Regions from separate parts of the Rhodococcus sp. NPDC055024 genome, predicted to be linked through region 4. Evidence: riboswitches for the same ligand, from Rfam matches in the RefSeq annotation. Region 4 holds a riboswitch; each other region holds the start of a gene.
What was found. A riboswitch is a leader RNA that binds a small molecule or an ion and turns the genes downstream of it on or off. The one in region 4 is predicted to bind cobalamin.
Positions count from the first base shown of each region.

Region 1: it holds a riboswitch for cobalamin, as region 4 does, so the genes downstream of both, ACWF6P_RS20025 (CbtB domain-containing protein) here and metE (5-methyltetrahydropteroyltriglutamate--homocysteine S-methyltransferase) in region 4, are expected to answer to the same signal.
Region 2: it holds a riboswitch for cobalamin, as region 4 does, so the genes downstream of both, ACWF6P_RS15120 (FecCD family ABC transporter permease) here and metE (5-methyltetrahydropteroyltriglutamate--homocysteine S-methyltransferase) in region 4, are expected to answer to the same signal.
Region 3: it holds a riboswitch for cobalamin, as region 4 does, so the genes downstream of both, cobN (cobaltochelatase subunit CobN) here and metE (5-methyltetrahydropteroyltriglutamate--homocysteine S-methyltransferase) in region 4, are expected to answer to the same signal.

Region 1 covers NZ_JBSGVT010000009.1:183,953-189,331, forward strand. Annotated here, with positions in the region: gene ACWF6P_RS20015 (NAD(P)-binding domain-containing protein) at 1-347, shown strand, start outside; gene ACWF6P_RS20020 (CbtA family protein) at 406-1,182, opposite strand; gene ACWF6P_RS20025 (CbtB domain-containing protein) at 1,173-1,367, opposite strand; cobalamin riboswitch at 1,393-1,531, opposite strand; gene mhuD (mycobilin-forming heme oxygenase MhuD) at 1,620-1,928, opposite strand; gene ACWF6P_RS20035 (alpha/beta fold hydrolase) at 1,974-2,711, shown strand; gene ACWF6P_RS20040 (HIT family protein) at 2,696-3,121, opposite strand; gene ACWF6P_RS20045 (LuxR C-terminal-related transcriptional regulator) at 3,160-5,379, opposite strand, start outside.
Region 2 covers NZ_JBSGVT010000006.1:130,700-136,078, forward strand. Annotated here, with positions in the region: gene ACWF6P_RS15110 (ABC transporter substrate-binding protein) at 1-833, opposite strand, end outside; gene ACWF6P_RS15115 (ABC transporter ATP-binding protein) at 830-1,648, opposite strand; gene ACWF6P_RS15120 (FecCD family ABC transporter permease) at 1,645-2,652, opposite strand; cobalamin riboswitch at 2,770-2,905, opposite strand; gene ACWF6P_RS15125 (TetR/AcrR family transcriptional regulator) at 2,922-3,434, opposite strand; gene ACWF6P_RS15130 (alpha/beta hydrolase) at 3,583-4,521, shown strand; gene ACWF6P_RS15135 (cation diffusion facilitator family transporter) at 4,529-5,379, shown strand, end outside.
Region 3 covers NZ_JBSGVT010000003.1:134,165-139,543, forward strand. Annotated here, with positions in the region: gene ACWF6P_RS09530 (precorrin-8X methylmutase) at 1-475, opposite strand, end outside; gene cobG (precorrin-3B synthase) at 495-1,637, opposite strand; cobalamin riboswitch at 1,689-1,822, shown strand; gene cobN (cobaltochelatase subunit CobN) at 1,862-5,379, shown strand, end outside.
Region 4 covers NZ_JBSGVT010000007.1:103,617-108,995, reverse strand. Annotated here, with positions in the region: gene ACWF6P_RS16450 (response regulator transcription factor) at 1-141, shown strand, start outside; gene ACWF6P_RS16445 (helix-turn-helix domain-containing protein) at 358-795, shown strand; cobalamin riboswitch at 891-1,099, shown strand; gene metE (5-methyltetrahydropteroyltriglutamate--homocysteine S-methyltransferase) at 1,259-3,523, shown strand; gene ACWF6P_RS16435 (ABC transporter substrate-binding protein) at 3,582-5,180, opposite strand.

The DNA.
Region 1 (5,379 bases), on a different contig from region 4:
GCGTGATCCTCGAAGACGGTACGGAATTGCCTGCCGACGTCGTGGTCTACGCGACCGGCTACGGCTCGATGAACGGCTGGGTGGCGGATCTGATCGGGCAGGACACCGCTGACAAGGTCGGCAAGGTGTGGGGCCTCGGCTCGAACACGACCAAGGACCCGGGGCCGTGGGAAGGCGAGCAGCGCAACATGTGGAAGCCGACGCAGCAGGAAGCGCTCTGGTTCCACGGCGGCAATCTGCATCAGTCGCGGCATTACTCGCTGTACCTCGCGCTGCAGTTGAAGGCACGCTACGAGGGCATTCCGACGCCGGTGTACGGGCTGCAGGAAGTGCATCATCTGAGCTGAAAACTACTGCTGTGCGCCTTTGTTAACCGCCCGCGGTTAATAAAGGCGCACAGCAGGTTCAGCGAAGGGCGTACTTCTTTGCCACGTCGGCATTCTTGGTCGCGCGCTCGGTGAGGAAGGCAAATGCCAATCCGAGTACGAGCCACAGTGTCGCCTGCGTAGCAAGCGAGGAAAGTCGGAACTCCCACAGCAGAGTTGCCGGGAAGTCCTCGCCCACCTCGTTGATGCCGGGAAGCGAGACGTAACCGATCGCGACGATCACCAGGAACGCAGCCACCGGAGCGGCGATGCGCACACTGAGGAACTCGTGCCCGGAAACTGCCTTTGCTGCAGCTGCCGCCGCAGTGACGGACAGCAGCCCGAGAATCACGGCCGCCAGCCACAGCAGTGTCCGCTGGTTGATGGTGTCCGGATCTCCGACGGCCGGCGGATTTGCCGGGTACTTGAAGAACGGCACCGCCTCGATGGCCAGCCAACCGCCGACGGCGATGGTGATCGCCAACAACGGCCCGGACATTCCGGTGAGTCGTCGCGCGTAGTTGGCGACGACCGAGAAGATAGCGCCGAGCGCGAGTCCGGCCAGCGCGGTGGCCAGGAACAGCCCAGCGCGCTGCCCGTCGCGGCTCACCAGTGGTTCTTCTTCGTCACCGTGTGAATGCCCAGCGGCTTCGCCGGCATGTTCTCCAGCGGCACTGTTGGCTTCTTCGATCGCAATGGCAGCGTTGACGTGGGGTTCACCCAGCACGAACGCAACACCGCCGGCAAGAATGCCCGCGATCAAACCAGCCAACAATCCACGAATGAGAAGCTTCGTGAAACTGTCGACTAGTGGCACGGCAGGCCCATCAAGTGGCGTCCGTCGTGCATCAATTCATGCATGTACATGCCGGTGCGAGAGATCGCGCCCTGGTCGAATCCGACCAGGTAGAGAGCCAGCATCGCGAACAGAACTACCGCAGCGGCGAGGAAAGCAAGACGAGTCGAATCGATCGACGTATCGGGAGAATAGGCGAGAGCCATCGAAGCCTCCTGGGATTTTCGCGTCCCCTAGGTCCATGCGATGGCCGAAGTGTCTGGCTGTCGAGAGAGCCGTACCGAAAAAGGCACTTCACCTCGAATTACAGTGGCGCGACCGCTCCGGGCTTTCACCGGATTCCTGTCGGACCATCGCGTTTACATGCGAACTTTTGCACTACTGCCCGCACCGTGTCAACGCGTGAAGCCGAGATGACCGTCGATTGTGCCCGGCAAGGCGGGCACAATCGTTCGAGATCAGCTCTTGGCGGCGACGTCCAAGACAACTTCGAACTCGAGCAACGACGCACCCGAAGCGACGGGCTTCGCACGCTCGCCGGAATGGGCTTCACGGGCAGGGCCGTCACGCCAATCGGCGAACGCCTGCTCGGACTCCCACTGAGTCACCACGAAGTAGCGGCTCTCACCTGCGGTGGGGCGGAGGAGTTGGAATCCGAGGAAGCCCGGGGAGTTCTCGACTGCGTGAGCGCGTGCTGCGAAGCGCTTCTCCAGTTCGGGGCCGGCGCCCTCGGGGACCTCGATTGCATTGATCTTCACGACTGCCATGAAAGCGACATTACCCGTGTACCTTCACCGCGTACCGTGACACTCGTGTTGCATGACGAAGGTGGAACGGGACAGCCGATTCTGTTGTTGCACGGCCTCATGGGCAGTTCCCGAACGTGGCGTCGCCATGTGCCGTGGATCCGCGAGTTCGGCCACGTCTACACCTTCGACGCCGCCGGTCACGGCAGGCCGGCGCCGGCGGAACTGACTACCGAGGCATTCGTCGAGGACCTGACATCGGCCGTTTCCTCCATCGAAGGTCCGATGATCGTGATCGGTCATTCGATGGGCGCTCTGCACGCGTGGTGCTTCGCCGCTGCGCATCCAGAGAAGGTGTGTGCCCTGGTCCTCGAAGACATGGCCCCGGACTTTCGCGGACGCACCGCAGCGGATTGGGCGCAGATGATTTCGGCGTGGCCGCAACCGTTTGCTTCCGAGGACGCGATGAAGGAATTCTTCGGCCCCGTCGCCGGCCAGTACTTTCTCGATTCCTTCGACCGCCGCGACGACGGGTGGTACCTGCACGGTGACGTCTCGACCTTCCGCGACATCTCGGAGGAGTGGGGCACGCGGCACTTCTGGGATCAGTGGAAGGCGATCGAGGCGCCGACTTTGCTCATCGAGGGGGAATTCACCATCACCCCCGAGGGGCAGATGCGAGAGATGGCCGAGCGGCCGCAAGCCCGGTACGTATGCATTGCGGACGCCGGTCACCTGGTCCACGACGATCAACCGCAGCGTTACCGCGACGTCGTGACGGACTTCCTTCAGACAGTGAGCTGACTGCGGATCGACGAGCCCACCTGCTCCAGTTCGACGGCTCGTCTGGCCAGAAGTCCGGCAGCGAACTTCGCCTTGTCGCCGCGATGGCGGGGGACCACGTGCAGGTGCGAGTGGAACACGGTCTGGCCCGCGGCGCGACCGTCATTGACCAGGAAGTTGACGCCGTCTGCGGCGATGTCGCAGCGCCGCAGAGCACCGGCGATGAGCGTCCCGACGCGGAACATCTCTGCGCCCTCATGGCTTTCGAGAGCATCGAGGTTTTCCGCATGACGCTTGGGGACCACCAGAGTGTGTCCGCGACTCACCGGTCGGGCGTCGAGAAATGCGAGAGTCGTCTCGCTCTCGTGAACGAGAATCGCCGGCTCGGTCAGTGCGATGATCTTGCAGAAGACACAGGTATCGGTGCTCATGTCTACAGAATGTAGTCCGAATCAGATCCGGTCCGGGACTACAGCAGGCGCAGTTGACGTGCCTTGGTTATCGCTTCGTTTCGATTGTGTACGTCGAGTTTCTTGTAGAGAGTGCGTAGTTGAGTCTTGACCGTGTTGACGGAGACGTACAGTTTGTCGGCCATCGCGGCCGACCCCATTTCCAGTGCCAGGAGTGAAAGTACCTTCTGTTCGCGTTCGGTCAGTTCCACGATGTGCACGAATTCCGGAAATGATTCAGCTCGAGGCATTTTCGCGAACTCGGCGAGTGCTCGCGAATTCGACTTCGCCATCGATTCGAGTTTCTCGACGTCTGTCGATGCGATGGTCGCGAACGAACGCAGAAGTCCGGTTTGCTCCGCGATACTGCACGCTCTGGACCATTCCTGAGCGGCGAGGCGTGGCTCACCCAATTCGGAGTGTGCAACCGCCTGCACCAGAAGCGATTCCATCTGTGCCCGCGGATAGGATTCGCCCGACCAGTCGAACTGGTGACACAGCGCCACGGCGGCTTCGTTCTGGCCGATCCGTTGGCGTAAACGTGCCACCGACGCGAGTGTCCACGGGTTGGCTGCAGGATCAGCGATATCCTTGGCCAGAGCAACTGCCTTGTTTCCCTCGCCGAGTGCGAGCAGGAGGTCGATCTCGGCAGATTGCAACAGAGGAAGCGCGAAAGATGTAGCCGTGTACTGCTTGGAATGAGCTTCAATCGCGTTGTGGAGCAACAACAGAGCGGAAGATGCAGTGCCCTGAGTCAGGGCGAATTGGCTGTGCGCATAGACGACGAACGCCCACAGTTCCTCGGCGTCGGACGGAACGCCGAGTTCGGTCAATGCGATACGTGCGTCATCGAAGTCAAGCGTGTCGAGAGCGGTGAGAGCCCATGCGGTCAAGCCGGCGATCTTGACCACAGGTTCGAGCCAACCTCCGGGGTCCGGATGCTTCTGCTCGAGTTCGAACCAATGTGCGGCCTGTCGCGGCTCACCTGCCAGCGCCCAATTCAGAGCGGCGCTGCCAGCGGAGTTGCGAGCGATGAAGTCGACTCCTCGAGACAGAGCACCGTGGTATGCCATTCGAGCTTTGATCGTGGATTCGGTGAGTCTGCCGTTCAATTGGAAATTGATCGCCCATTGAAGTCGCATGAGGGGGAGTTGTGCGTTGACGGTCTCCGGGTTGTTCTCCAGCGCACTGCGACTGAGGTGAGCCAGACGCCTGGTGGTCTCTGCCGCTAGTCCGTACTCGCCGGCGAGCCTGAGCATGATCGATTGGACGCAACCGATGCTGAGGGCGTCTTTTGCCTCTGCCCCGGCGCCGAGTTTCCACAGTTCGGCGGGCGATTCGGGCAGCGAGTCGACGACACTTGCACGCTTGCTCGGATGCATGGTGAACAGGGCGCGCCCGGCCTGGACAGCGGAGTGTTTGTCGGCAGCCTCCACCGGAATCCGTTGAAGTGCAGAGCGAACCGTGTCCAGGCTGCTCACGATCATCGTCACCCAATGCTGTTCGACGATGTCGACTGCGAGGGTCCAATTCTGTGCCTCGATCGCGTAGTCGAGCGCCGACGCGTGATGGCCGACGTCGAGTCGATTATGGGCAAGGAATGAAAGACGTTGCGACGGTTCGATTCCACTGCGGGTGTGGCGCGCGAGTAATGATTGCCGAATGGCGGGCGACAACTCCCAGGTCTCGTCGGCCTCGCTTTCTGAACGCGACAGTAATCCGGCAGTCTCCAGTGTCACCAGTCTCGCCCGAATTCGACGAATAGTCTCTGCAGCATCGTGGTGTTGGGACTCGAACAGGACTGCGGCGATGTCGACGGTGATCGATCGAGCAAAGGCGATCGCGAGCAGGAACTGGTGTTGCTTCACGCGCTCGGCGATGGTGAGGACGGAACCAGTCACGTAGTCGTCTATCGCTCGCGCGACGTTCTCCTCGATTACCTGCCGGCGATTGTCGCCGCCTGGAATTTTTGCGACTGCGGCAGCGGCGGCGCGGACCAGCGAGGGAAGCCCACCAGTCAAAGATGTGATTCTTTCAGCATCGCCCGCAGCCGTGTGAGCGTCGGTCTGTTCCAGTACGTGGGCGGTATCGGCTGCCGTGAACAACAACTCGCCCGCGCTGACAACCTCATGATCTGTGTCGAGAAGGTACGGCTCGGAGAACATTCCGAAGCCTGAGAGCGTCACCACGAGGTCAAGATTGTGGCAGCGAGTGAGGAGTTCGATCAATTGATCATCCAA
Region 2 (5,379 bases), on a different contig from region 4:
TAGTCCATGATCACGATGACGTCGGGTTCGGACTTCGCGACGGTCTCCCAGCTCGCCTTGAACCAGGTGTTGTCGACGTCGGCGAACACATTGGTTCCCCCGGCCGCATCGATGATTCCGTTGGGGGCTCCATTACCTCCGCTGGTGTACAGATCTTCTTCACCGCTGTCGTAGATCAGCACCTTCGGCTTGTCGCCCGCATCCGGTGCCGACTCCAAACGTGCCAAACGCGAATCCAATTCGGTCTGCGCCTCGGCGGCGGTGTCCTCGGTTCCGAACAGCTTTCCGTAATTCGTCACGTCTGCACGGAGGGCATCCCACGGACCCATCGTTCCGAGCGCGGAATCCGCGGCGGCGCTCTGCCGACAGCTGTCGGAGATCACATATGAGTCGATATTGTTGCCCTGCAGCGATTCCGGCGTCACACCGGACGCTCCCTTGAACAAGCCGCTGTACGAGCCGACCACCAGGTCCGCCTGCTTACCCAGAATCGTCTCCATCGTGATCGTTCCGTCCAGGTGTGGAACGTCGGCGATTCCAGGACCGAACATCGAATCCATGACCGCGTCGTTGTTGGTGTTCAACACGACCGCAGCGAGACGATCCAGTCCGCCGACTCGGAGAATGGTGCCGATATTGGCCGCATTGCTTGTGGCAACAACTTTTTCGATCGGAAGTTGGAAAGTGCTTTCCGTTCCGCAGTTCTCCAGCGTGACCGAAGTCTTGTCTGCGGCTTCGTCGACGGGTGCGGTCGCCGTGCAGCCGGAAACGGCGAACAACGCTGTCGCGGCTGCGACCGCACCGAACAACGCGCGGGTCTTGACGTGTATCAAAGTGCAGTCTCCGAAAATGTGAGTTGTGGTTGAGAATTTCGTGATTCGAATACGAGATGTGAACGGCCTGTCGCAGGGTTCACGAGCTCGAAAGTCTCGACGCCGAAAACAGTTGCGACCACCGAGGTGGTGAGTACATCGGAGGGATGACCGAAGGCTTTGGCAACTCCGTCCGCGAGCACGAGTACCCGATCACACACTGCTGCAGCCAAATCGAGGTCGTGCAGTGCCATGATCACCGTCCGGTCCAACGACCGGACCAGATCGAGCAGTTCGAGTTGATGCCGGATGTCGAGATGATTGGTCGGCTCGTCGAGGATGAGTACGCCGGCGTCCTGCGCGAGACCTCGGGCGAGAAACACCCGCCGACGCTCACCGCCGGAAAGCGTGTCCATCGAAGAGAACCGGTGCTCGATCATTCCGACCTCGCCCAGAGCACGATCGACGACGGCATTCTCGTGCTTTCCGCCGACGCTCCAGGGCTTTGCGTGTGGGGTGCGCCCCAAAGTCACGTATTCGTGAACCAACAGGTCGGCGGGACTTTGCTCTTCCTGCGCCACAAAAGAAATCGCTTTGGCCCGCGAACGCGCCGACATCGCGTGCACGGACTCGCCGCCGACGCGAACGTCACCGCCGGCGATCGGTCCGAGACCGGCGAGAGCACGCAAGAAGGTCGACTTGCCCGAGCCGTTCGGACCGACCACACCCACCACTGCGCCGGCGTCAGCCACGATGTCGACGCCCTTGACGATGGTTCGACGGTCGATGCGGACAACTACTCCGGACGCAGTCAGCGGCAGTGCACGGGTGCTCACGAACTACCACCGAATCGGTAGCGCCGACGGCCGAGAAGCAGAAGAAACAGCGGGGCACCGATCACTCCGGTCACCACGCTCAGCGGGATCTCGGTCGGCCGCAACGACGTCCGCGCCACGACGTCGACCCACACCAGGAACGACGCCCCGATCAGCGCCGCCGCCGGCAACACCACTCGATGTCTGGCTCCGACGATCATGCGTGTCACGTGCGGTATGACCAAGCCTACGAAGGCGATCGCACCGGACACTGCAACCATCGTGCCGACCAACGCTGCCAGCACTCCGAACAACACGTTTCGCAGGGTTCGGATGGGAATACCGAGGGAAGCCGCGACGTCCGGCCCGGCCGCCAGTGCGTCCAACCAACCGTGCAGCGCGAACACCGCTGCCGTCAACAGGACCACCACGATGGCCGGCGCCCACAACTTGTCCCAGGAGGCACCGGCCAAACTTCCCAGGAGCCAGAATAATACGGACTGCGCAGCCTGGGAGTCGTTGGTGCGCAGCACCAGAAAGCTCGCGATGGCCGACAACGCAGATGCGGTAACAGTGCCGGTCAGAACCAATCGCAGCGGAGTTATGCCGCCTTGCAGCGTCGCGATGGTGAAGACGAGGATCGCAGCTCCCAGAGCTCCGATCATCGCACCGAGGCTGAGTGCCCATACTCCGGCGCCGGCGAACAGTCCGGTGGTGATGACGGCGGTAGCACCGACACTCGCGCCGGACGACACTCCGAGCAGGTGGGGATCGGCAAGAGCATTGCGGACGAGGGTTTGCACCACCGCGCCGGCAACGGCAAGACCAGCGCCGACAGCCAGACCGAGCAGCACCCGAGGTGCCCTGATCCCCCACACGATCGCAAGATCCGAGCGTGTGACGGCCGGGCCTCCGAAGCGCGAGTGCACCACGTCCACCACGGTGGACACGGGGAGCATCTCGGATCCGAAGGCCAATGCGCACACAGCCGAGAGCAAGGTGACGACCAGCAGAGCGGGCAGCACGATACCCGGACTGAGTCGTCCTCGCGGTGCACCAGCCTTCGGCGAAGGCAGGTGGGTAGGTGGAGACAGAGCTCCGCCAACAGCATTCATGGTGTGACCGATCCATCCTCGTGGCATGACACAACGTCAACGAGGGTGGTGTCTGGCTACGGTCGACGCGTGGACGACCTCACAGTGGCGGGACCGCGCCGGAATTGCACCGACTTCCCATTACCTCGATGATGACGTCAGAACCATAACGGACGGCGGTCACCATTCTCGACACTGGATCAGGATTCCGACGCGATCATCGATCTCGCATGCCGCACGACGGCTTCCGTGCGCACCCGAAGTTCTTCGGGTGAATCCGATTCCAGCACAACCCGATGCACCTGACTGTCCACGGCAGTCACGGTCAGCCGCGAGGTCAACAACGCGTCCTGCGCACTGAATCCACGGCTTTCCAACACCTCCGAAAACCCTAGTACCAGTTGCCGATTCATTCCTTCGACCTGTTCGATGAGCTCAGGCGTACGCGGAACCTGATCGTAGAGCAGGTGAAAGAACTGTCGCGGTTTACTGTTCACCGCGACCGCGCACTCCACCAACATCCTGACGGCGTCGTCGAGGGAGAGTTCGCGCTCGACGATGTCGGAAAGGCAGACCGCAAAACTTTCCCGCGCGGCACTCACGTGACGGTTCGCCAACTCGGAGAGGATCTCGTACTTGTTTCCGAAATACTGGTAGAGCGAGCCCACCGACACGCCTGCCTCGTCAGCAATCCGGTTGGTGGTCGCCGCCATGCCCTCCGAAGCGAAAACGCGAGTAGCTGCCTCCAGGATCGCGTCGTACGTAGCCCTGGAGCGCTGCTGGGAGGGCCTTTTCCGCAGAGTCGACACGGTCCTCCGATGCGAGTTGTCAGCCGCGATGCCGGTATCGAGAATTGTGTAGGTGACCAGCGCCGATTATTCGAAGTTTATGCCCGCCCGGTACGCCGACCACATGCCGGCGCCGACCCCGACGTGGTGGGAGTGGAACGGCAATACCGTCCACGTCGCACGGGCGGTGGTGCCGCACGCGCCGGTTCGTGTTCTCGGCATCCACGGCGCCGGCGGGTACTCGGGCGCGTTGTGGCCGTTTGCCGGGATCGGCGTGAAACTCGGCGCCGAAGTCCTCTTCCCCGACCTTCCGCTGTACGGCGACACCGTTGCAGCCGACCCCGCCGGCGTCCGGTACGAGCAGTGGGTCGATCTTCTCTGCGATCTCGTCCGAGCAGAGAAGGCAGCCGATGATCGGCCGCTGGTACTGCTGGGAGCCAGCATCGGCGGTCTGCTGGCCTACGAGGTGGCCGCGCGGACCGGTCTGGCCGACGCCGTTGTCGCTACCTGCCTGCTCGATCCGTCGAATCCCTCAGCCAGAGCTGCCGCAGCGCGGCTCGCCCCGATGGGTGTCTACGGCGCTCCCCTGATGCGCCGCACCGATCGGCTGGTGGGCCGGATCCGCGTACCCATCCGTTGGGTCGCCGACGTCGCGAACATGAGCAGCAATCGGGAACTCTCGACGCTGTGTGCGACGGATCCGCGCGGCGGCGGCGTTCGAGTACCACTCGGATTCCTCAGCAGCTACTTCTCGTTCGAGCACACCGCGCCCGAATCGTTTCGGACGACGCCTGTCCTGCTCACCCACCCGGCCGACGACCGATGGACACCGCCCGAGCTGAGCCTGGAGTTCCTTCGCCGTATCAACGCACCCACCGAATCCGTGATGTTGGACGGGTGCGGGCACTTTCCCGTCGAAGAGCCGGGCCTGACGCAGTTCCACGACGCCGTCGCCACACTGCTGCGCTCCGTCGCCGAGCGTCACCGCACGAAACCGTCGTCACCCGCCTAGCCTGAGAATGGTGAGCACCGAAACGGAAGCATCGGCCGACGAGAGCACCACGACGGTCGTACTGGCGTTTGCGGCGAACGCACTGATCGCCGGGGCCAAGACCGCGGCCGCCATCGTCACCGGATCTGCCTCGATGGTCGCCGAGGCGACCCACTCCTGGGCCGATACCGGCAACGAAGTGCTGCTGCTGATCGCGAACCGCCGCTCGAAACGGGTTCCCGACCGAGACCAGCCACTCGGGTACGGCCGGGAGGCCTACATCTGGTCGATGTTCGCCGCCCTCGGACTGTTTGCACTCGGCGCGGGTGTCTCGATCACCCATGGCATCCAGGAACTGTTCCATTCCGAACCGGCGTCCGACTTCGGTGTCGCCTACGCCGTCCTCGGCGTCTCGTTCATCCTCGAAGGCATCTCGTTCCGGCAGGCGTACAAACAACTCCGAAACGAAGCGTCCGCCGTGAACCGCGACGTCATGACCCAGGCACTCAACACATCCGACCCGACGACTCGGGCCGTGTTCGCCGAAGATGCTGCGGCACTTATCGGTTTGGTCATCGCGTTCGTCGGTGTTCTGTTGCACCAGATCACCGGTTCGCCGATCCCCGACGCCCTCGGCTCCATCTTCGTCGGCATACTTCTCGGAGTCATCGCGATCATCCTGATCGATCGCAACCGCCGATTCCTGGTGGGCGAAGAGGCCTCACCGACGCTGCGGGCAGCAGCCGTCGAAGCCCTCACTCAACTACCCGAGATCAACCGAATCACGTTCTTGCGCATGGAATACCTCGGGCCCCGGCAGGTGTACCTGGTAGCCAGCGTCGATCTGGTCGGTGACTACGTGGAATCCCGTGTGGCGCA
Region 3 (5,379 bases), on a different contig from region 4:
CGACGATCGCGGCGGGACGGGGCGCTCCGGCTTCGATGAGATTCAGGAGATGGAACAGTGCGGTGGGTGCGTTTCCGATCGCGACAACAGCGCCCTCGAGCTTGGCTCCCCACAGTTCGAGGGCAGCGGCCGAGCGAGTGTTGTCGATGGTGGACGCCAGCACGGGAACCCGAGGATCGCCGAGGGTGCAGATGACGTCGTTGCCGGCGGGCAGGCGCTTGCGCGTGATGCCGGCCGCCACCATCTGGGCGTCGCAGAAGATCGGCGCGCCGTCGCGCAGAGCGGCACGCGCGGCAGAGACGACTCCGGGAGTGAAGGCGACGTCGTCGACGAGATCGACCTGGCCACTTGCGTGAATCATGCGAACTACAGCTTGCGAGACATCCGCCGGGAAACGGCTCAGGTCGGCTTCGGCCCGAATGGTGGCAAAGGACTGGCGATAGATTTCCGCGCCGTCACGGATGTACTCGATCATGTGCCACACGATAGAGGCATCACCGATTGGCCGGATTCACCCGGTAACCGTCACCCGTCGCAACCACATCCGCTACGTCCCCGCGGGGACGTCCGCAACTGCGCTCGCACCCGGCCCAGTGCTGCCGTCCGACGACGGGTAGCTCTGCTTGCTCGACGGCGTTGATCGCGTCGGTGCGCACGTCGGCGAGTGACTTCTCGCATCCCGGACTTCCGGTGCACGCGGTGACGTCGAGCCACGGCGAGTTCTCGTCGAAGATCAGTCCCATGGGGGCAAGCACTCGGACTACCTGTTCGGCCGCCCATTCTTCGAGGTCGAAGATGTGCACCGATCGCCACGGCGTCACGACGACAGGCTTGTCGACGGCGGCGAGGAACTCGGCCAGCCGAGCGTCGAGCAGCCCGAACCGCAGGCCGCCGCCCAGGGCGACCGTTCCGTCTCGCTGCTCGAGCCACCCGATGGTGGGCCGTGCATCCGGCGTGAGATCCGCCTCGCCGATGGACTCGGCGCTCAGGCCCAACTGCTCGAGGGTGCGCTCGATTCCGTCCGGAACCTCAGCCAGCCGCCAGTGCTTGTCGCGAACCTCGAGGAACGATCGAGCCGCCTCGAGGAGCAACCCGACGGCGTCATCTGCATGTACGCGGTGAGTGGTGTGGTGACCGGCGAGCACCAGGGAATGCTCGGTGGCGCTGTGCGCATGGAGTCCGAAATCGCCTCGCAGCCCAGTGATGTCTCCGCGTCCGTCGTCAAGGGTGAACAGCGTTCGCCCCGGCAGATCCGCCAATGCCTGATCCGCTTGGATGGCCGAATCGAGACGGTGGACCAGTTCACGAATGTCGGCGACGCCCCCGATACGGCCGGACAGTGGGGACGCGAGAATGTTGCGTACTCGCTCGTGCGTCGCGGACGGCAGCAGACCCGCCGACGCGATACGCGCCGCGAAGGCTTCGGGATCCGAGACCGAGCGCAACTGAACGTTGCCCCGCGAGGTGAGTTCCATCTGACCGTTACCCAGATCGCGCGCCGCGTCGGCAAGCGTCTGCAATTGGGCCGGGGTGAGGAGACCGCCGGGGAGGCGCACGCGTGCCAGTGCGCCGTCGGCGGCGTGGTGAACTTGCAGTGCACCCGGGCACGCGTCTGGCTGTGAACGGTCCGTGGGCATGGCTCCAGGGTACGACCTGTCATGAGTGCCTTCTGCGGACCGGTAGCATCACCACCACCAGTGACGGCAGTTGAGGAAACCGGTGAAAGTCCGGTGCGGTCGCGCCACTGTGAGTGTTCTTTCGAACGGAATGTGTTTCCGCTCGGAAACACGAGTCAGACCCTCAACCGCCGTCGATGACAGATCTGTGCCACGGGGCGCGAAACCCCAGGAAGGCTTCACCCGTGATTCTTCTGCTCTCCACGTCCGACACCGATCTGCTGAGCGCCCGCGCCAGCCAGGAAGCCGGCGACGGAGTTTCCTACCGCTGGGCCAACCCTTCCCGCTTGCTCGTTTCGGAAGACTTGCCGCCGCTGCTCGACGGCGTCGATCTCGTGATCGTTCGTATCCTCGGCAGCCGTCGCAGTTGGGAGGACGGCCTGGACATGGTCCTCGCCTCCGGACTCCCTGTCGTCGTGCTCGGCGGCGAGCACGCACCGGACGCCGACCTCATGGAGTGCTCGACGGTCTCCGCCGGCGTCGCTGCCGAGGCCCACAATTACCTGGCCGAGGGCGGCGCGCAGAATCTGGCACAGCTGCACCACTTCCTGTCCGACACCGTCCTGCTCACCGGCCACGGGTTCGAACCGCCGGCCCACCTGCCTTCCTGGGGAATCGCGGATTTCGCGCCCGATCTCGACTCGGCGACCGGTCCCGTCATCGCCGTTCTGTACTACCGCGCTCAGCACCTGGCCGGAAACACCCGGTACATCCAGGCGTTGTGTGACGCCGTCGCCGAGGCTGGTGGCACAGCGCTCCCGATCTACTGCGCATCACTACGAACCGCAGAAGCCGAACTTCTGACCACTCTCCGCCGCGCCGACGCCATGGTCGTGACAGTTCTTGCTGCCGGTGGCACCAAGCCCGCGACGGCGTCCGCCGGTGGCGACGACGAAGCCTGGGATGTTGCCGCACTCGCTGCTCTCGACGTCCCGATCCTGCAGGGTCTGTGCCTGACCAGTAGCCGCGCCACCTGGGACGAGAACGACGACGGACTGTCTCCTCTCGACGTCGCGACCCAGGTCGCGGTGCCGGAGTTCGACGGTCGCATCATCACCGTCCCGTTCTCCTTCAAGGAAATCGACTCCGACGGACTGTCCACGTACGTCCCTGACGTCGAGCGCGCTGCACGTGTCGCCGGGATCGCGGTCCGTCACGGCAAGCTGCGCCACATACCCACCACCGAGCGTCGCGTTGCCCTGATGCTCTCGGCGTACCCGACCAAGCACGCCCGCATCGGCAACGCCGTCGGTCTCGATACTCCGGCGAGCGCAATCGACCTGCTCACTGAAATGCGTTCTGCCGGTTACGACCTCGGTCCGGTCGACGGTCCGGACGCAGTTCCCGGCCTGGCGGCGAAGGACGGCGACGCGCTGATCCATGCCCTGATCGCGGCCGGCGGCCAGGATCCCGACTGGCTCACTGCCGAGCAGCTCGAGGGAAATCCGATCCGAATCTCGGCAGCAAAGTACCGCGAATGGTTCGCCACGTTGCCCGAAGAGCTGCGCAGCGGCGTCGAAGAGCATTGGGGCACAGCGCCCGGCGAGCTGTACGTCGATCGCTCGCAGGATCCGGACGGCGAAATCGTCATCGCGGCACTGCGATTCAACAACGTCGTGCTCATGGTCCAGCCGCCCCGGGGATTCGGCGAAAAGCCCGTCGCGATCTACCACGACCCGGATCTGCCGCCGAGCCATCACTACCTCGCGGCCTACCGCTGGATCGCGGCGACGCCTGATGCAGGTGGATTCGGTGCCGACGCGGTTGTGCACCTGGGCAAGCACGGCAACCTCGAATGGTTGCCGGGCAAGACGCTCGGCATGTCCAGCAACTGCGGCACCGACGCAGCCCTGGGCGACCTGCCGCTGATCTACCCGTTCCTGGTCAACGACCCGGGTGAAGGAACACAGGCAAAGCGTCGTGCCCACGCGACGCTCGTCGATCACCTGATCCCGCCGATGGCCCGCGCGGAAAGCTACGGCGACATCTCCCGTCTCGAGCAACTGCTCGACGAGCACTCCAACATCTCCGCACTGGACCCGTCCAAGCTGCCGGCCATTCGCCAGCAGATCTGGACGCTGATGCGGGCAGCCAAGATGGACCACGACCTCGGCCTCGCGGAGCGTCCCGAAGAAGACGTCTTCGACGACATGCTCCTGCACGTCGACGGTTGGCTGTGCGAGATCAAGGACGTCCAGATCCGCGACGGCCTGCATATTCTCGGCCGTGCACCAGAGGGCGACGCCGAAATCGAACTGGTACTCGCGATGCTGCGTGCCCGTCAGATGTGGGGCGGCGAACAGAGCGTCCCCGGTCTGCGTGAGGCCCTCGGGCTCAGCGAAGACGGCGACGAGTCCCGCAACCGTGTCGACGACATCGAGGAAAAGGCGCACGCTCTGGTTCGCGGCATGTACGACGCCGACTGGAACCCAGCCGCTGCAGAACAACTCAGCGACGACGAGACCGTCGTGAAGATCCTTCAGTTCGCCGCCACCGAAGTGGTTCCGCGTCTGCGGCAGACGAACAACGAGATCAAACAGGTCCTGCATGCGCTCGACGGCGGTTTCATCGCCGCCGGTCCGAGCGGCTCGCCGCTGCGCGGCCTGATCAACGTTCTCCCCACCGGTCGTAACTTCTACTCGGTCGACCCCAAGGCAGTTCCCTCACGTCTGGCATGGGAAACCGGTCAGGCGATGGCCGAGTCGCTCGCCGCTCGCTATCTCGCCGATCACGGCGAGTACCCGCGCTCGGTGGGTCTGTCCGTGTGGGGCACCGCCGCCATGCGTACCTCCGGCGACGACATCGCCGAAGTGTTTGCGCTCCTCGGTGTTCGCCCCGTCTGGGACGAAGCAAGCCGACGCGTCGTCAACCTCGAAGTCATCGATCTCGAAGAACTGGGCCGACCGCGCATCGACGTCACCGTCCGCATCTCCGGATTCTTCCGTGATGCGTTCCCGCATGTGCTCGCATTGCTCGACGACGCCGTTCAGTTGGTGGCGGCGCTGGACGAGACGGACGAGCAGAACTACGTGCGCGCTCACGCGCAGGCCGACCTTGCCGAGCACGGCGACGCCAGGCGTGCGACCACCCGTATCTTCGGTTCGAAGCCCGGAACCTACGGCGCCGGCCTGCTGCAACTGATCGACTCCAAGACCTGGCGCGGTGACGACGACCTCGCCGAGGTGTACACCAACTGGGGCGGCTTCGCGTACGGCCGTGGGCTCGACGGAATCCCGGCAGCCGACGACATGCGCAGCGCATACCGTCGAATCAACGTGGCGGCCAAGAACACCGACACGCGTGAGCACGACATCGCCGATTCGGACGACTACTTCCAGTACCACGGCGGCATGGTTGCCACCGTGCGCGCGCTGACCGGAAAGTCACCCGAGGCGTACATCGGGGACAGCACTCGCCCGGAATCGGTTCGTACACGCACACTTTCGGAAGAGACCGCCCGTGTCTTCCGGGCGCGCGTGATCAATCCCCGCTGGCTCGACGCCATGCGCCGCCATGGGTACAAGGGTGCATTCGAGATGGCGGCGACGGTCGACTACCTCTTCGGCTACGACGCCACCACCAACGTGGTGGCCGACTGGATGTACGAGAAGCTCGCCGAGACCTACGTTCTGGACGAACAGAACCAGAAGTTCATGACCCAGTCGAACCCGTGGGCCCTGCACGGAATCGCCGAGCGACTCCT
Region 4 (5,379 bases):
GCGCCCGTGGCAGCCATCGCGGCGGAACTCTTCCTCTCCCCCGGAACGGTTCGAAATCACCTGTCGGCCGCGATGGGTAAAACCGGCGCCACGACACGTGCCGAAGCCGTCAGAATCGCCGAGTCGAACGGCTGGCTCTGATCAGGACGGGCGAGAACCCGCTTCCCGGCAAATAGTTCGCCGCTCGTTCATTGATGGCAATTTGTCCAGATCACTCAAAGTAGGGACCTTATACCCTAGGGATTTGCCCGGAAAACTACCCGGTCACGCAAGTCCGAAACAGCTAATCGTTCGATAACTGGCTATGATGCAGTTAATTGAATTGACGGAGCCTGTGTAACGGGGAAGGGGCGTCTCATGTCGAACCAGTTCAACGATCGATTGAACTCGCTGTTCGAGACTGCCGACTTTCACGTCACCAATGCGATGGTCGTTCGCGGCATGACCGAGTTCGGTTGCCGCATCTCGACTCCGTATCTGTCACAACTGCGCACCGGCGTCCGAACCAATCCGTCACCGGAAGTGGTTGCCGCCCTCGCGCACTTCTTCAACGTCCATCCGGACTACTTCTACGCCCCGTCCGACCACACTCCGCCCGCCATCTCCGGTGGCGAAGCTGACCTTTCTCTACTCGAACAGTTGCACAACGTGCGCCTGCGAAACCTCACCTCGCGAGTCGTCGACCTCTCACCGTCGTCGCAGGATCTGCTCGTGGAAATGGCGGAAAATCTGCGCTCCTCGGAGAATCTTCCGCGCGTACCACCGGACTCGAATTCCTACATGTCACGCGCCTAGTGCTTCGTCGACTCTCCTTGACTGCTCAGGGAGGGTTGGCCTTATGCTGGTCGATGCAGCTGGTTCGCCCGGCACGGTCATGAGGAGCCCCGAAGACCGTTCCCGGCGTCGAAGCCCCGTCAGCGCAAGCTGTCGGAGTGAGAGGGAACCCGGTGAAAATCCGGGACTGTCCCGCAGCGGTAAGCAGGAACGACCGCCGTTTATGTGCACTGGGCATCCGCCTGGGAAGCGACGGCCAGTAGGTTCGATCCAACTCGATCGAGTGCCCGCGAGTCCGAAGACCTGCCGACTGTGTCGGGCACGCCGTGCCCGACGGTCCACCGCCTCGTGGAATGGGCGTGTAGATCTCCATCGGACCTCGTGTGCGGTGCGGGCAGTGCTGCCTGCCGAAACTCGAGGTCTCGTGAGGTGTACCCGTCTGCCGGCAGTGGCCATCAATGCATTGGCAATCTGGAGAAACTCCGTGACAACGACATTCACTTCGACCGTGCTGGGCTCACCGCGCATCGGTCCTCATCGAGAACTCAAGCGGGCAACCGAAAGCTACTGGGCGGGGCGCATCGACGCCGACGCCTTGCAGAGCGTGGCCCGTGACCTCCGTCGGCAGGGCTTGGCCGACCTCCGTGACCTGGGCCTCGACTCAATCCCGGTCAACACCTTCTCCTTCTACGACCAGATGCTCGACACCGCAGTTCTTCTCGGCGCACTACCCGATCGCGTCGCGCCCGTCACCGATCCGTTGGACCGCTACTTTGCAGCTGCCCGTGGGACGGACACCATTGCGCCGCTGGAAATGACGAAGTGGTTCGACACCAACTACCACTACCTGGTGCCGGAGATCTCACCGTCCACCACTTTCGAACTCGACCCGTCCAAGGTCTTGTCCGAACTGGCAGAAGCGCTTTCCGACGGCATTGCGGCCCGCCCGGTCGTCATCGGACCGGTTACCTTCCTGCTGCTCTCGAAGGCTGTCGGCACAGACGAGCCGCTGCTCTCGCGGCTCGACGAACTACTCCCTCTCTATGCGGACCTACTCGGCCGGCTCGCGAAGGCCGGTGCAGGGTGGGTCCAGCTCGACGAACCGGCACTCGTGGGCGATCGCACCGACGAGGAGATCGAAGCGGCACGCGCTGCGTACGAACAGCTTTCGGCGCTTTCGGAGCGACCGTCGATTCTGTTGGCGTCGTACTTCGGTTCGCTGCGTGACGCGTTGCCCGCACTTGCTTCGACCGGCGTCGAAGGATTTGCCGTCGACCTGGTGGCCGGTCAGGATTCGATCGGCTCCGTACCTGAACTCGCCCGCAAACTGGTCGTCGCCGGAGTGGTCGACGGACGAAACATCTGGCGGTCGGATCTGGACTCGGCACTGAGCACATTGGGCGCTCTGCTGGGAAGCGTCGATACGCTTGCCGTCTCGACGTCGTGCTCTCTGCTGCACGTTCCGTACACGCTCGACGCGGAAGCCGGGGTCGACAAGGCACTGCGCTCGTGGCTCGCGTTCGGAACCGAGAAAGTCAAGGAAGTAGTCACTCTCGCAACTGCTCTCACACAGGGTCGGGAATCGGTGGAGGACGAGTTCGCTCTGGCGCGAGCGGCCGCCTCGACCCGCAAGGACGATCGCAGACTCAACGACGCGAGTGTTCGAGGCCGTCTCGACGCCGTTCTGAACTCGGCAACTGGTCGAGCACCCGCCGCCGAACGCCGTGCGGCCCAGGACGAGTTGCTCTCTCTTCCGCCGCTCCCCACGACAACCATCGGCTCGTACCCGCAAACGTCGAAGATCCGCATCGCTCGCGCGGCGCTGCGCAAGGGCGAGATCGACGAAGCCGAGTACGTCAACCGTATGCGCGCCGAGATCGCCGAAGTTGTTGCGCTCCAAGAAAAGCTGGATCTCGACGTACTTGTTCACGGTGAGCCGGAACGCAACGACATGGTCCAGTACTTCGCGGAGCAGTTGGACGGGTTCTTCGCCACCGCCAACGGGTGGGTCCAGTCGTACGGCACCCGCTGCGTGCGTCCGCCGATTCTGTACGGCGACGTCTCGCGTCCGAAGCAGATGACCGTCGACTGGATCACGTACGCACAATCGATGACCGACAAGCCGGTCAAGGGCATGCTCACCGGGCCCGTCACCATCCTTGCCTGGTCCTTCGTCCGCGACGACCAACCGCCTGCCGACTCGGCAAATCAAGTCGCACTGGCCATTCGAGACGAGACGGTCGATCTGCAGGCCGCCGGTATCGGAATCATCCAGGTCGACGAACCCGCACTGCGTGAGCTACTCCCACTGCGTGCGGCAGACCAGCCCGCCTATCTGGACTGGTCCGTCGGCGCTTTCCGGTTGGCCACCTCGGGCGTCGCAGATTCCACCGCCATCCACACGCACCTGTGCTATTCCGAGTTCGGAGCGGTGATCGGTGCCATTGCCGGTCTCGACGCGGACGTCACGTCCATCGAGGCGGCTCGATCACACATGGAGGTGCTCGACGATCTCAGTTCGGTCGGGTTCGACCTCGGCGTCGGCCCGGGCGTCTACGACATCCACTCACCGCGTGTGCCGAGCGTCGACGAGATCGCCGAGTCGCTGCGCGAAGCACTCAAAGCCGTTCCGGTCGAACGATTGTGGGTCAATCCGGACTGCGGTTTGAAGACCCGCGGACCGGTCGAGGTCGAAGCGTCGCTGCGTAACCTCGTCGAAGCCGCGAAGTTGGTCCGAGCGGAGCTTTAGGGGCAAAGCCCTTGTGCGCCTTTTCGGTAGTGGGCACTACCAAAAAGGCGCACGGGGGTCAGCTCAACCACGTATTGCCGAAGAGCAGAATTCCGTCCGCACTCGGCGTCACTCCGTGCACGTTCTCGCGCCACGGAATGAAGACCTTGCCGGAGTTGACCACAGCCATCGGCGCCGTCTCGTTGACTACTGTCTGGATGTCGTCGATGACGGCTCGACGCTCTTCCTCCCCCGACGCCGTCTGCAGTTTGCCGAGCAACTCGTCCATCCGAGCGTTCTTGTAGCCGAGGATATTCGACGGCGACTCACTGAACAGATTGCCGTACATACGCACGAACGGTGACTCTTCGAGAACGTTGAACGCGAAGTAGGACACGTCGTAGTCGTGCTTGGCATACAGCATGGAGATCAGATCGTTGATGCTGGTTGCGTAGGTGATGTCGACCGTGAAACCCACTGCCTGCAAGAGCGACTGAAACGTCAGCGCGCTGCGTTGCGTCGCCGGGTCGTTCATTCCGACGTAGGTCAGTTTTCCGTCGTAACCGTCGGCCTTCGCCTCGGCCAGATACTTCTTCGCAGCCTCGGGATCGAAACCGTTTCCCGCCACCGAACCGTGCCATTGCGACCACGACGCGAACATGTCAGTGCCAGGTTCACCGAAGCCGCCTTGAACCCGCTCGTTGAACGTATTCGGATCCACCGCAGCGACGATCGCCTTTCGCACACGCTCGTCCTTCGCCGCCCGATCGTCGCGCTGATTGATCGCCAGCACTCCGGCCATGCTGGCCGAGTACACAAATCCCGGATCGCCGGCTTCGAAAGCCTCGTGAATGAAATCGGGAGACTTCAGATAGGCAACCTGAATTCCGTCGGTGTGTAGGCCCTCCAGTTTGCTCTTCTCGTTGACAATTGCCGGGAAGCGCAACTTCTCGAGATACGGCGCCCCGTCCCAGTACGTTGTACGGGCAGCGAGCACCAATTCGTCTTGGGAAGCGAACTTCTCGACGGTGAACGGGCCTGCCCCGACCGGGACGAAAGTGCCGGTTGCCATCGACGAGGGTGCGACGATCATGCCGGGACCAGTGGTGAACATGATCGGGAACTCGTCCCACGGCTGCGCCAAGGTGAAGACGACCGTACTCGGATCCGGTGAATTCATCTCGCGCACAGCGGTCTTCCACACCAGCGCGTGAGTTCCCTTCTTCTGCAGATAGTGATCGATGCTCCACAACACTGCTGCACTGTCCATCGCGGTGCCGTCGCTGAAGGTGACACCGTCGCGCAATTTCAGTGTCCACACCGTGTTGTCGTCGTTGGCAGACAAAGACTGCGCCATGTGGGGAACATATTCTCCCGCAGCGGTGTCGAAGCGCATCAAAAGGTCGTAAATGGCTGCCATTTCGCTACCACCGGTAGCGCCGCCGTCCTGACGGTCTGCTGGGTCGAGACTGCTGATTCCGTTGTACGTCGCAAACGAGACCGTGCCACCCGAGCGTGGCTCTCCCCCGTCGTTCTGGTCGCCGACAACTCCGGCCGTCACGTCCGATGCATCCGTGGTCGTACCTTGGCCGCTACTCGCACACCCGGTCACCACCAGTGTCGCCGACGCCAGGACAACCATGCAGATTCGAGCGCGAGCTCGGTACGAGCGCTTCATTGCGACTCACTTTCACAGTTCACGGACACGTCGATCTCATGGATCCAACACCCGACAGATTTGTGAGTGAATTCTAGGTAAGGACTCATTCTATGTCTGCGATTTCGCAAAGCTGAGACGATGATTCACAATATTGACGAGGAAAAGAGAATCAAATTCTAGATGACTCTGGTCCGCTGAACACCAACCAGATGGCATC